Regions from separate parts of the Paenibacillus sp. P36 genome, predicted to be linked through region 2. Evidence: predicted binding sites of a transcription regulator. Region 2 holds the regulator's gene; the other holds the start of a gene.
The links. The regulator Rex, encoded in region 2, represses fermentation and respiration genes when NADH is low (regulators of the CRP and FNR family bind a similar motif). The targets are predictions, from matches to a motif close to TTGTGAAATATTTCACAA.
Positions count from the first base shown of each region.

Region 1: the regulator Rex is predicted to act here: its motif matches at 1,358-1,375, upstream of ACKTT9_RS17525 (DUF1641 domain-containing protein).

Region 1 covers NZ_AP038372.1:3,901,181-3,905,380, reverse strand. Annotated here, with positions in the region: gene ACKTT9_RS17530 (AraC family transcriptional regulator) at 1-1,153, opposite strand, end outside; gene ACKTT9_RS17525 (DUF1641 domain-containing protein) at 1,455-1,886, shown strand; gene ACKTT9_RS17520 (NAD(P)/FAD-dependent oxidoreductase) at 1,908-3,089, shown strand; gene ACKTT9_RS17515 (CBS domain-containing protein) at 3,169-3,624, opposite strand; gene ACKTT9_RS17510 (MarR family winged helix-turn-helix transcriptional regulator) at 3,817-4,200, shown strand, end outside.
Region 2 covers NZ_AP038372.1:3,355,766-3,359,965, reverse strand. Annotated here, with positions in the region: gene ACKTT9_RS15000 (DUF47 domain-containing protein) at 120-746, shown strand; gene ACKTT9_RS14995 (anion permease) at 810-1,811, shown strand; gene ACKTT9_RS14990 (redox-sensing transcriptional repressor Rex) at 1,857-2,477, opposite strand; gene dinG (ATP-dependent DNA helicase DinG) at 2,480-4,200, opposite strand, start outside.

The DNA.
Region 1 (4,200 bases), 550 kb from region 2:
CCGCATATTGCTCTTTTTTCCCGAATAGGTTGGCCAATTCAAGCAAGGTATCACGCCAATTATCCTTATTAAAGAGCGTGATCGTCGGAGCGACATTCCGGTAGCTGTCTATGGTCAAGCTTGCCCAATTGACGCCAAGAATCAGCTCTGGATCTGCACGAAGCACAGACTCCCGATCGGGGCGATCCCAGCGGCCGACAATCTTGGTCTCCACCAGCTCATCTGCGATATGCGGCAGCAGCCCGCGGATTTGATCGTTGCCTGCATACGAGAGCGTTGCGAAGGGCTTAAGCTCGATCGCTAGCAAGTAATCATTTAACAGCGGAAACACCGTCATAATTCTTGCATTGACATGATTCTTCATATAGATGGTCGGTGAAACGCCTATAACTTTTTTAAATGTCCGGCTAAAATAGAGCTCATCATGAAATCCTACTTTAGAGGCTACCGTTTTGACGCTTTGCTGTGATCTCAACCAGACTTTGGCGTGTTCCATGCGCAGACGTGTCAAATATTCGATCGGGCGTACACCGATATGCTTTTTGAAAATGCCGGCAAAATTGCTCGGACTGATGGCATGACGCTGGGCCAATAGGCTAAGTGAAATGTCCTCGTGATAGTAGGCATCCAGGAAGTCTTTCGCCTTCTCAATGGCAAACCGGGTACCACCCTGCTGCTTGTCCCTTTGTTGATCGGCAACGATCGTGTATAACAGCTCTTGAAAAACGATTTGCCGCTTCCAAGGCAGCAATGGATTTGGCCCTTCACTTAGCTCGTGGAGCTGTTCAAAACCGCGCGATACCATAGCTGAGTCGTTGAAGGCGATTAAACCTTCCTCCGTGAAAATCTCGGTACCCGCAGCGTTTTTCCATTTGTATGTAAAAGATTGCATCATAAATCGAAGGGACTGCTTCTCACCTACAACGGCTTCCACCAGACTCTTGGGATGCAGCAAAAATAACGAGCCGGGAACCAACTCATATTCCGTGCCATTTATCCATAAAGTGCCGCGGCCCTCCTCAATCTGCAAGAGGTTATAGTGTGTAGTGAACCTGCGTCTAACACGTTTACCCGCTGGATATCGCTTACGCAGTAGTTGGTGCAAATTGAAGCTGACATCTCCCATTTGGTTCCATAAATTCTCATTAATCATCGTGATTTGAACTTCCCTTTCGTCCTTCTCATTCTAATCTCAATGATAATCATTCTCATCAATTACGTCCAGTAGTTTTGTGCCTCATTTTCATCCAATGTTCACAAATTTGAAATATTTTCAATTATAATTTTGTGTCCATTAGGTGTACAATACCTAAATACGGTTTATATCCAATTGTGCGATGTTGCTTGACATTTTCTTATGTGAAAAATGTTACAACCATGTGGGAAACGATTGTTTCACCCGTACACATTGTGACAGTACCCGATTTTTTTTCATCGCAAAGGAGGATTTTCATATGTCACAGACATCTGCTGTTCAAGAAGTAGCAGCAACGGCTGCTGCGGAACCAAAATCGTTAGACGTACTCGACCAATTGCTTAAGCCTGAGGTGCAACAATCTCTGACTGTTCTGGTCGATAATCTGCCTAAATTGGCAGAAATGGTGACTGTGTTAACCAAAGCTTATGATTTTGCGCAAAGTGTAGCTACAGACAAAGTATTAATCAACGATTTTGCCCATGGTATTGGCGAGTTTGTTAAACCGGTACAAGAAAAGGCAAAAGACATTGCATCTGCGGCTATTGAAGCTGGCGAACGCTCACAAGCTGATGCAGGAGCAACAATCGGTCTATTTGGAATACTAAAAATGCTGAAAGACCCAGAAGTGCAAAAAACACTTCGTTTTGCACAAGCATTCTTGAACGTACTTGCTGAACGTAAAAACTAATACGGACTAGGGATGATAACGATGGCTAAACAAATACTTATTCTTGGCGGCGGTTATGGCGGCCTTTTGACCGCATTAACAGCGCGCAAACATCTGACAGCTTCAGAAGCAAACATAACAATCATCAACCGTTTTCCTACGCATCAAATTATTACGGAATTACACCGTCTTGCTGGCGGAACGATTAAAGAGCAAGCCGTTGCCCTTCCTTTGCAAAGACTACTCGGCAACAAACAAGTAAACATCGTGGTTGATACGATTAAAGAAATTAAACCAGATGATAAAAAAGTCATTACAACTAGTGGCGCAGTACATACTTACGATGCGCTGGTCGTTGCTCTTGGAAGCGAAACGAACTACTTCGGCATTCCTGGACTGGAAGAGAACAGCATGGTTCTCAAATCAGCTTCCGATGCTAACCGTATTCGCGAGCACGTTGAAGCGCGTCTGGATGCTTACAAAGCATCCGGCAACAAAGCTGACGCAACCATCGTTGTTGGCGGCGGCGGTTTGACAGGCGTTGAGCTTGTTGGCGAATTCGCGGATAAACTGCCTGAAGTTTGCCGCAGCAAAGGCATCGATTTCAGCGATGTCTCCATCTATTGCGTAGAAGCAGGTCCTGCTATTCTGCCAGTATTCCCTAAAGTGCTGATCGAGCGCGCGGTGGCAAGCCTTGAGAAACGTGGCGTCACATTCTTGACTGGCGTTGCAATTACTGAAGCTACCAAAAACACGGTATCACTGAAAAGTGGACAAACCATTGAGTCGAACACGATTATTTGGACCGGTGGTGTGAAAGGTAACCCGGTTGTCGGCAGCTGCGGAATCGCAGAAGACCGCGGTCGTGCGACTGTCACTTCCACACTTCAATCCACTTCCCACTCGGATGTCTTCCTTGCAGGCGACTGCGCGGTTGTATTCCCTGAAGGTGGCGAAAGACCATACCCTCCTACTGCACAGCTTGCATGGCAGATGGGCGAAACGGTTGGTTACAACCTTTCCGTTCAAGTCAAAGGTGGAGCAATGGACAAATTCGTTCCAGTATTCTCCGGAACACTTGGCAGCTTAGGCCGCAAAGACGGGATCGGAACAATCGGCGGAAACAACACACAGCTGAAAGGCTTACCGGCTTCCTTGATGAAAGAAGCAAGTAATATCCGTTACTTGTCCCATATCAATGGTCTGTCCGCTCTAGCTTATTAATATCGTAAAAAAAGGATGCCCCCAACCTCTCGAGGCTGCCAGGACATCCTTTTTTCTTTTTTCCAATTTACGTATACGCTTACAATAAGGTTTGAAATGAATGCCGGATAACGTCTCCCCTGCTAATGATGCCTACTAATACGCCGCGATGAACCACCGGCAGTTTTTTAATTCGTTTTTTACCCAAAATGGCTGCGATTTGCTCGATATCTTCTTCCGCATCTACGGCAATCACTTTCTTTTGAGCAATTCTCATGACACACATTGGAAGCAAGCTGCGAACTCTTTCATCAAACTCTTCGTCATCCCCTTTGACCACAGCTGTGTACATATAAGATCCGAATACATGATCATCATGCTTGCCGATGTAGCGCATAATATCTCCATCACTAATATACGCAACCACTTCATTCCGTTCGTTGACAACAGGAAGCCCGCTGATTCTGTATTTGATAAACTTCTCAATCACATCGCTAACAGGGTCGTTTTCTTTGACTTTGTAAACTTGGCGAACCATGATCTCTTTTGCTTTCATGACGATCCCCCCCATATCATTTGCCTTCTGATGTATCTAGATGTATAATGCAACTATATATTTGTATTATACAACTATATACATGGAACTTCAATTGTAATTCGTACCCTATTCTGAAACATATTCAAAATGAACCTTGTATGTTACGATGAATTCATAGTCATATCTACTAAATTATAAACGAGGTACTCCATGTCCGAAAAGATCGATCATCCCGCTGAAACGATTGAGCTCGAACTCGCCATCCTCATGCGTCGATTCCTTGCTGCAACGACTAATAAAAAAATCGGCACGTTAGACCGTTCCGCTTATCTATTGCTCCATCAGATCTCTTCGAACGGCTCGTCCGGCGTGAAAGCTTTGGCGGAGGAGTTCCAGCTGGATATCTCGACAATCAGCCGACAGACCGCTTCACTGGAGCAAAAAGGCTACGTCTACCGAATTCCCGATCCTCAAGATGGACGCGCCTACTCGCTGCAAATCACGGAAAGCGGCGCCGCGGAGCTGGCCTCCAATAAGCAAGCTCGCTATGAACGCGTTGCGGAACTGCTGCGAGATTGGCCTGCGGATGATCAG
Region 2 (4,200 bases):
TGCTTTCGGTGCAATTATTATGATATTTTTAATTTTGTGAGTTTTTTCAACAAGTTGGTCTGTTTATCTTATAAATTCGATCAAAATCTTGTACATATAGTAAATACTAGGAGGCATTTATGACCACGTTATTCACAAAAAAGAACGAAGTCGATTTCTTGCAATTGCTCATCCGCGCTGCAGAAAACGCATTGCAAACTGCACAGCTGTTCCGCACAGCCATGATGGGTGACAAATCCCCTATAGACTACGTTCAGTCCATTCACGATCTTGAACATGCTGGAGACTCCATCACTCACGAAATTTTCAAAGGACTCAATAAAGTGTTCATTACACCGATCGATCGTGAGGACATCATGGTTCTTGCCTCCAAAGTGGATGATGTCACGGATGGTATTGAAGCTACAATCGCTCGTTTTGACTATTTGAACGTCTCGCATACGGATACATATATGAAAGACTTCTCGGCTGTCATCGTGGATTCCTGCCAACATATGCTTGATGCATTCAAATTGCTTGCGAAGAAAAAATATATGCAAATCCCTGAACATACGGTTGCCATTAACTCCCTTGAGAATGACGGCGATCGCTTGATGCGCGAAGGAATCCGTCAAATTTTCATCACGCGTAAAGATGTATACGAAGACTTTAAACTAAAAGAAATCTATGAGCGCTTGGAAGAAACAACGGACGCTTGTGAAGACGTAGCCAATATCCTAGATAGCGTAGTACTTCGTTATTCATAAGACTTAACCGGTCTATGTGTACGAAGGATAGTTTTCCAAATGGAAAACTCTTAGGAGGAAATCATGTTAACTTATTTGATCGTAATTGTTGTACTAGCCTTGCTTTTTGATTTCATCAATGGATTTCACGATACAGCCAATGCGATTGCCACATCCATTTCTACGCGCGCACTAAGTCCACGGGTAGCTATTGCCATGGCAGCGACGCTTAACTTTGTTGGCGCAATGGTATCCTCCAAAGTGGCCAAAACGGTCGGCGGCAGTATTGCTAACCCTGCTCAAATTGCCAATGGCGTTGAAATCGTAATCGCAGCCCTGCTCGCGGCGATTATATGGAACCTTCTGACATGGTATCTTGCGATTCCATCCTCTTCTTCTCACACTCTGCTCGGAGCCCTTGCCGGCGCGGTTATCGCTGGAGCTGGCGTGCATTCTGTCAATTGGAGCGGTTTTACGCAGATCATTATCATTTTGATCCTTTCACCGATCATTGCCTTCGCCCTTGGTTACGTCATTATGCTTTTGATCAAGTACATCGTCATCTGGTCGGGAAATACGTCCAGATCCAAGCTTAATCGCATTTTCAGGACTTTACAGATTATCTCTGCCGGGCTGCTCTCTTACTCACATGGCGGTAACGATGCACAAAAAGCGATGGGTATTATCGTTTTCGGTCTAGTCGCAGCCGATGTTCAAACGACATTGGACGTTCCGCTTTGGGTTAAAATCTCAGCGGCACTAGCAATGGGACTAGGAACTTCGATCGGTGGATGGAAAATCATTAAGACCGTATCCGGGAAAATTGTCAAAATCGAGCCGATTAACGGATTCGCATCCGATCTCACATCGTCACTCGTCATTCAATTCTCCACCCATATCGGAAAACCATTATCAACAACACATGTTATTTCCTCCGCGATTATTGGGACAGGCAGTGTCATGCGTTTCCATGAAGTTCAGTGGGGAACCGTCACCCGCATGTTGATTACTTGGGTCATTACCATACCGATCAGCATTGCGCTCGCGTACTCCATTTACTTCCTTATTTTCAGATTGATCTTCTAAATACAGAAAAACCGTCAGGGAATCCTGACGGTTTCTTTTTATTTCTTAGTCTAAATAGTACGCTAAACTTTGCAGTTCCGTTGTAAAATCCGCATAATGCACACGAACTTCCGGAGGAACCTTAATTATGACCGGTGCAAAATTCAGAATAGCTTCAATGCCGCAAGCAACAAACTGATTGGCCACATTTTGAGCTTCGCTCGCAGGCACCGTTATAATCCCGATTCGCACGCCTAACTCCGATAAAACAGCCTTCATTTCCCCCATCGGTTGAACGGTCAAATTATTAATCGTCTCCCCGGCTTTGGAGGGCATCGCATCAAAAACAGCGACAATCTTCATATCGTTTCGCAGATAAGTATTATAATTGCATAATGCCCGGCCAAGATTCCCCGCTCCAACAAGAGCCACCTGGATATGCCGGTCCAGCTTGAGAATCTGTCTTATTTTTTCGATCAAATAAGCAATATCGTATCCGATGCCTTTTTTACCGAACTCACCGAAATAGGCCAAATCTTTACGAATCTGGGCCGGATTCAGATCAAGTTTTTGACCCAAATCCTGCGAAGATACCGTTGCGACATTTTTCATGGCAAGCTCGTTCAGGAACCGTAGATAGATGGGCAGTCTGCGAACAACAGCTTCCGATATTTTTTGTGATTTCATTTCTACGCCTCCCCCATCCACTGCTCAATCCTTGGTAACATTTGTTCCGTTGTCATATGCTCAATTTTGGGTCCTGGCAGGGAGTAGAGGAAGTGCTTGCCATAGAAGGTTTCGATGACACGCGTATCGTAGATGATCACAATCCCTTTGTCTGATGCGCGTCTAACTAACCGGCCGAAGCCTTGTTTAAATCGAATGACCGCCTGCGGCACAGAAAATTTCATAAACGGGTTCTCGTTCCGTTTCTTAATATTTTCGCATTTAGCCTCAACGAGCGGATGATTCGGAGGTTGGAACGGCAGCCGGATAATGGCCAAGCAGCTTAGCGCATCTCCAGGAATGTCTACACCTTCCCAAAATGAACTGGTGCCAAGCAGCACGCACATCTTGTTATCCTGGAACATACGGGTTAATTTACTGCGATTGCCGCTGTCTACCCCTTGGCCAAGCACAGTAATCCCATAGGCTTTCAAGTAGTCTTTCATCCCGGCATAAATCTGTTTGAGCATCCGATTGGATGTGAACAAAATCAGCATTCGACCTTTGGTCACGATAGCGACTTCACTGAGGGATTCAATGAGGGATGCAATGAAAACGGGATCCCCTGCTCCCTTAATCGTAGGAAAATCTCTTGGAATAACCACCAAAGCTTGCTCACGATAGTTAAAAGGAGAAGGCAATTGAACCGTTTTGAGCTTACCGCTCTCTTCATCCTGCGGAATCACCAGGCCCAATTGATCAGCGGAGTATTGAAAGGATTTGTTCACGGACAAAGTCGCCGAGGTCATGATGATGCTTTCTTTTGTCTCAAAGAAATGCTGCTGAAGCAAGCCGCTGACATCCGTCGGTACTGAATTCAGCTGAAGCGACTTCGCCCTGGCGTACGTCCCTGCTTCCATCCAGTAGACATAACCATCATCCGCCATTTTCATAAAGAAATGAAGGGCATCTCGATGCTCATAGAGCTCTTTCACGGTGCCGTTAAGATCCGTCACTAAGCCTTGGACCCCGAACACGTCCTGATGCTCCTTCACATCGCTTAACAATTTATCCAGCGTGCGAAGCAAATCATTTGCGTTCAGATAAATATTGTCTTCCATCGTCAGCAGCTCGTGCCAATTAGGCGGCAATGTCTCCGGCTTCATGCGCAGGACATACGTGGAATTCTCCGTTTGCGACGGATCGCTTTTGGACGACAGCAGCTCATAGAGCGATTCGCTCAGACGATCCCAATCCTCTTTGATTTGCACGATTTTTGGGAAAAGACCATCAATCGTATGACTCCATGCCGCTGCCCGTTCTTGCTGCTCATCCGATTTCTGCAGTCTAAACCGCAACATCGGCAGCTGGCCGCTCCGATTATCTTTGTAAAGCCAGGTCAAGGAATGATACATCGCTGAGGAATGCAGCTCAATACCGAGATGTTTACTCGCCACTTCTTCGAAATGATGCGCCTCATCAATCACAAGGTGCTTGTAAGCCGGTAGGAGGCGGTTCTCCGCCTTCATATCGGTAAACAGAAGGGAATGGTTCGTAATGATCACATCAGCCGTGTTGGCGTCATTACGCGCACGATGATAGAAGCACTTTTTGTACCAAGGGCACATCCGGTTTAGACACGAGTCTGTATCGCTGGCTACCGAATACCAGAATTGAGCGCCTTTATTCCCAAAATGGATTTCCTCTTCATCCCCGTGTTCCGTTTCACTCAGCCAAACGACCA